DNA from 2 places in the Staphylococcus lutrae genome. Region 1 is predicted to be linked to the other one. Evidence: predicted binding sites of a transcription regulator. Region 1 holds the regulator's gene; the other holds the start of a gene.
The links. The regulator LexA, encoded in region 1, represses DNA repair genes until DNA is damaged. The targets are predictions, from matches to a motif close to CGAACATATGTTCG.
Positions count from the first base shown of each region.

Region 1 (3,348 bases):
TCGTGATTAAAAAGGAGTGCGTGATTATCAAAAAATTTCTCTTATTTTTTGTTGGAGGTATGCTCTTATTATTAGCGATACCGTTACAGCCTAATGAAACAATTTCTAAGTTTGCGCAACCAGTAAATCAACAGATTGATCAAATCGTATACGGTAAATCTAATGAAACCGTTTTAAAGACGCCTAAAGAACAAGAATTTGCAATGAGAAATATTCAAATGAATATGAATCGCAAAGCAGTTGAGGCGAAACTAGGCCAGCCTAAAGCTGAAATCGGTAATAAGTATGGAACAAAGTGGTTCGTCTATCATCAAGACTTTAATGACTTTGTCATGGTGAGTTATATCAATCAAAAAGTTCATGGCCTGTATACAAATCAAAATATGATGACCTCAAAAAGCGGTGTGAAATATGGTACAGCAAAAGATGTTGTGAGAGCTGAATTGGGAACACCCATAAAAGGTTTTCATAAAGGACGTACGATTTATGAAATTGACAATGAGGAATATGATGTTTTTGATGATGATGGCATCTATACGACGGTGTTTTATGACAAGCATGAAAATAATCAACTAACGGGAATGTTACAAGTCAGTCATCTGATGGAAAATCAATTAACGCATCAATATGCAGCGCCATCCAATTACTTGAGAGAGAGCTTTGAAAAACAGGATTTTTATTTACTAAATGCTGAAAGGGTTCAAAAAGGATTACATCCGCTTGCATTCTCTGAATCATTGGCAAAAACAGCGAGAAAGCATAGTACGGATATGGCCAAGCACCATTATTTTGACCACACTAATCAACAAGGTGAATCCCCATTTGACCGCATGAAAAAGGATGGCCATCAATATCAAACGGCTGCTGAAAATTTAGCATATGGTCAAACGGATGCGATTTTTGCACATCATGGTTTAATGAACTCATTAGGCCATCGGAAAAATATTTTAAATACAGATGTGACTCAAATTGGTATTGGTGTTGACTTTAATGCTCAGCGTCAACCTTATTGGACTGAAAATTATATCGGGTAACTTAAATGAATAACGATGATGTGTCGATCAAAGCGATTTTACTTGAATCTTTGATCGACGCTTTTTTGTTGAAGCATGTACCCAGAAGATGATTAGAAAAAAGCCACTCGTAAAAAACGAATGGTTTAAAGTGAAGGAGTGATTGAACAAGATTACATTTCTCTAAACAAACCTATAACTTTGCCTAAAACGGTCACATGATCTAAATAAATAGGTTCTAAACTGCTATTTTCAGGTTGTAAACGGTAACGATTTTTTTCTTTGAAGAAACGTTTCACTGTGGCCTCATCCTCTTCTGTCATGGCTACAATAATGTCTCCATTTTCGGCGATGGATTGGCTTCTGACTATAACTTTATCCCCATCTAAAATTCCAGCCTCAATCATACTATCACCGACAACATTTAGAATGAAAATTTGTCCATTATGAGTGGAAGTAAAATGTTCTGGGAGCGGATAATATTCTTCAACATTTTCTATTGCAGAAATAGGTGTTCCCGCTGTTACTTTACCAATCACCGGGACATAAATCGTTTCTTCCATATTGATTGGGTCACCCATCAATTCATTGACAATTTCAATCGCGCGCGGTTTTGTAGGGTCACGACGGATATACCCTTTTTCTTCTAATCGAGATAAATGACCGTGTACTGTAGAACTCGAAGCCAATCCGACTGCTTCTCCAATTTCACGCACACTTGGCGGGTAGCCTTTCATTTGGACGACATGTTTAATGAATTCAAAAATCTCACTTTGTCTTTTTGTTAATTCTCTCATTTCGCACACTCCTTCTTAATTCTGATTGTTGATATTATATCATATTATACGAACAATCACAAACGTTTGTTCGTTAAAGTGTTGACACAGAACACGCGTTCTGTTAAAGTTTTTATACAAACAAACGTTCTAGGAGTGAAAATGATGATTCATATTAAAATTTCAGAGATTTACTTGTTTCTATCTGTTTTTATACTCTCTTCAATCTTATTTTTGTCGTTTTTTCTACTCGCTAGTGAGTCGAGTAAAACAGAACAGACGTACGAGATGACGGACCATCAAATTCGGACAGACCATACACATCAAACTAAAACATACGAACAGGAATACAATAATGGAAAAGAGCAATCTGTTATTGCTGTGACTTTAAGCCATTAATCCACAAAAGGAATGTGTGCTTTTACGGATAGGTGACGTTTTCCTTTCATGATTCAATGGTGTGTACAAAACGCTTGTTGTGGGAGCGTATGGAATATGGCTGATACTGAGATGATTGAATTCAAGATAATATTTAGATTTTAGCGCGCTCCCTCAAATTGCGTATACATTTTATGTGTATAACATAGACTAAAAGTATTTGAACCTCGTCAGATATTTCAACATTAAATGTTTCTATTGTTGTAGGACTCCCCAAAACTTTAAATTCATAAAGACTTCTTGTAGATCAAAGGATGTTTGTACTTAAAACACACATTGAATGAAGTGGTGACTGACTTTTATAACCAATTTAAGTGTTTGGTTTTATAGTGTTTTTCTGTTATATTTTTGTAAAGAATAATACGGAGGAGCACATTTATGCTGAGTAAAGAAAAGTTAAAACGAATTAACGAACTGGCCAAAAAGAAAAAGACAGAGGGTCTCACTGAAACTGAAGCAAAAGAGCAATCTAAGTTGAGAAGTGAGTATTTGGAAGTTTTTAGAAATAGTTTTAAAAGTCAAATTGAACATACAAAAGTCATTGATCCAGAAGGTAATGATGTGACGCCAGAAAAACTTAAAGAGGTGCAAAAGCAAAACCATATTCGAAAATGATTTTGAATAAGCGTGATGAAGTGATGTCATTTATTAGGCTTTAATGTACTGTTTCAGGTATAATGGAAGCATGATGCGGAATCAGAAAGGAAGGAATTATAAATGATTGAACAAAAAGACAGTTTAGCGATTAATACGATACGAGGGTTAAGTATTGACGCTATAGAAGAAGCAAATTCAGGGCACCCAGGTTTACCAATGGGGGCTGCACCAATGGCTTATACATTGTGGACACGTCACCTTAACTTTAATCCTAATTCACATGAGTACTTTAACAGAGATCGATTCGTTTTATCAGCGGGACATGGTTCGGCGTTGTTGTATAGTTTATTACATGTATCAGGTGCATTAGAACTTGATGAGTTAAAACAATTTAGACAATGGGGCTCTAAAACTCCGGGTCACCCAGAATACCGTCACACGAAAGGTGTAGAGATTACAACTGGGCCTCTTGGACAAGGATTTGCGATGTCAGTGGGTATGGCAATGGCAGAGAAACACTTAGC
Region 1 is NZ_CP020773.1:2,343,817-2,347,164, forward strand. It holds gene guaC (GMP reductase) at 1-10, shown strand, start outside; gene B5P37_RS10895 (CAP domain-containing protein) at 60-1,034, shown strand; gene lexA (transcriptional repressor LexA) at 1,187-1,810, opposite strand; gene sosA (DNA damage-induced cell division inhibitor SosA) at 1,955-2,188, shown strand; gene B5P37_RS10910 (DUF896 domain-containing protein) at 2,609-2,842, shown strand; gene tkt (transketolase) at 2,945-3,348, shown strand, end outside.

Region 2 (3,348 bases), 570 kb from region 1:
TCGTTAGCGTTGTGATCAGCACACGCTCTCCACGTTCTGTCCGCTCATGAATTTCACTCAACAAATCATCAATTTGATTTTTAGTTGGTCGAACTTCTACTTTTGGATCTAACAAGCCTGTAGGTCGAATAATTTGTTCGACCATTTCATCGGTATGTTCTATTTCATAAGGTCCCGGAGTGGCCGATACATAAACCAGCTGCGGCGCTTTTTCTTCAAACTCTTCAAACTTTAACGGTCTATTATCCAACGCACTTGGCAAACGAAATCCATGCTCGACCAATACTTGTTTACGTGCGCGATCCCCATTATACATCCCACGTACTTGTGGCAATGTGACGTGAGACTCATCAATCATAATCAACCAATCATCTCCAAAGTAATCAAGCAACGTGTACGGTGTTGAACCAAGTGGCCGTAATGTCAGATGCACTGAATAGTTTTCAATGCCAGAAGTAAACCCCATCTCGCGCATCATTTCTAAATCATAATTCGTCCGTTGCTCTAAACGTTGTGCTTCCAACAGTTTATTTTCACTTCTTAATTTTTCAAGTTGTGTTGCCAATTCTTTTTCAATGCGTTCGATTGCGATTGCCATTTTTTCTTCACGTGTAACGAAGTGAGAAGCTGGGAACAAGGCAAAATGTTCACGCTCTTTTAATACTTCCCCCGTCAAATAATTAATCTCACTAATGCGATCGATTTCATCTCCAAAAAATTCCACACGAATACACAGTTCGTCGCGTGATGCTGGAAAAATTTCCACCACATCGCCGCGCACTCTAAATGTACCCCGTTTAAAATCGATATCATTACGTGTATACTGCACATCGACAAGCTTTCTTAATAAATCACTACGATCCATCTCCATACCGACACGAATGCTGACAACCAAGTCACGATATTCTTCTGGATTACCCAAACCATAGATACAACTGACACTGGCGATGATGATCACATCATCTCTTTCAAAAAGCGCACTGGTTGCAGAGTGCCGCAATTGATCAATTTCATCGTTAATTGATGCATCCTTTTCTATAAATGTGTCAGTAGACGGAACATATGCTTCTGGTTGATAATAGTCGTAATAACTTACAAAATATTCCACTCTATTTTCAGGAAAAAAAGCTTTAAACTCGCTATACAACTGTCCAGCCAGCGTTTTGTTATGCGCAATAATCAATGTCGGTTTCCCCACCTCTTTAATCACATTGCTCATCGTAAATGTTTTTCCCGTACCCGTTGCACCGAGTAACGTTTGGTGACGTTTACCTGCTTTAATCCCTTCTACCAGTGCTTTTATCGCTTGAGGTTGGTCGCCCTGTGGTTCAAAATTTGAAGCAATTTTAAATTCATGATGCGCCATTCCATGTCCGCCTCCTATCACTTAATACTCATATTTTAACAGAATACAATCCAAAAACACAAACATTTGTTCGTAAAACGACATAAAGAGGAGTGCCTCTGATGTTGGTCGCCATTCGTGTCAGATTCACTCCTACTATCACTATCTTTTATTTTCAATACACTGCTTTGCTGTGCATCATTTCATGCTATATATCCCCTTCATGGTCATGTCCAATACGATGAAGGTTGAGTTGATCTACAATGATATACCCTGCTAATAATGATACAACATCGAGAAAAATAATCCATTCATTATGAAAAAAACCTTTATAAACTGACGCGCCGATAATGATCAATGTAATCAGTGTCCCCACCCATTTGCTTCTCGTCACCGCACTAAAGATTACCACAAGGACACAAGGAAAAAAAGCGGCCAATAGATACCAAATCAACCTTATCACATCTTTCTTTTATTAAGGATTTGCATCGTCATTTCTCTCAACTCAGTTCGAGGTATAAATCTTTCAGTCAACATTTCAGGAATAATATTATCCATAAAGTCCTGTACCGAAGCAAGATGATCAAATTGCATAATCGTCTCAAGGCTCATCTCGTATATTTCAAAGAATAACGGCTCTGGATTACGCTTTTGAATTTCACCAAATGTTTCATAGAGTAAGTCGATTTTATCCGCAACCGACAAAATCTGACCTTCTAATGAATCATCTTTTCCTTCTTGTAAACGACGACGATAAATGGCTTGATAACACTCAGGAATATCCGCTTTAATAAAAGTATCTACCATCTCTTCTTCGACTTGGGAAAACAGTTTTTTTAATTCACCACTCGCATATTTAACCGGTGTTTTAATGTCTCCGGTAAACACTTCAGCAAAGTCATGGTTTAAAGCTTTTTCGTACAAATTTTTCCAATCCACCGTATTGCCGTGATGTTCTTCGACTGTTCCTAAATATTGCGCAATTTTAGTCACTTTAAAAGAGTGCGCCGCAACATTGTGTTCGAAATATTTAAATTTCCCGGGTAATCGAATCAATTTTTCCAAATCGGATAATCTTTTAAAATATTGATGAACGCCCATAACCAACCTCCTCTTTCACATTGTAACGTTCGGTCTCCACTTGTTGATTATATTAACACATTTAGATGTGAGTTAGCAGTGGTTTTCCTGAGTTTCAGAAAAAGTGCGCATTTATTTTACATCGATACCGTATCAGCTGAACATCGAATACATTTGGCAGTAGTAGATAGTGCGCTGTTTTAAAAAATCAATAGACATAGGAGGAACCAAGAATGTTAAATCACCTGAGTTAGAACCAAACATACCATTCCCGGGTTTGTTCGCATTCCAAGTGGCTTTATTTTTTAATCGTTTCCTCCTATAATGTTGATTCTATTTAACTGTATAACATCCATATTTCATGAAACATTAATCTAGCTTTTAACGCCCTTCATTAAACAACTTAAAATTATATTAATTTCTGTTGCTTCAATATATCCTTTGTATCTTCAGAATAATTCTTTTCACTATAATACGTTTCAAATCTTTTTAACCAATGACTTGTTTGGTAATGATTATCAAAGGCATATTCTTTTAAATTTTCATAGTATTGATTAATATCGTCGACTGTTCTATTAACCTGAAAATCTTCAGCTTGAAAAACATTTATGCGATCATCAAGACGCGGTTTGGGTTTTTGCTTTGTTTTAGAAGGTTTCCCGATACTAACACCAATAAATGGAAATATATAATGAGGTAGATTAAACATTTCAATGAGTTCTTTAGATATCCTTCTGACTCCACCAATTACACAACTTCCAAGTTCTAAACTTTCTGCTGCAATCACTGCATTTTCTGCTGCTAGTGATAAATCAGTCGTGCTTATTAAGACAGGCTCTATCTCACCTTCAAAGTTAAATTTAGTACCATTTACTGTATACAAATGATAGTCTATACAGAAGAGTATAAACAAACTACTTTGA
Region 2 is NZ_CP020773.1:1,769,515-1,772,862, reverse strand. It holds gene uvrB (excinuclease ABC subunit UvrB) at 1-1,366, opposite strand, end outside; gene B5P37_RS08170 (CsbA family protein) at 1,554-1,799, opposite strand; gene B5P37_RS08165 (YfbR-like 5'-deoxynucleotidase) at 1,805-2,446, opposite strand; gene B5P37_RS08160 (nitroreductase family protein) at 2,835-3,348, opposite strand, start outside.
Region 2: a site for LexA is predicted at 1,426-1,439, ahead of uvrB (excinuclease ABC subunit UvrB). Genes of this name have one in related genera too.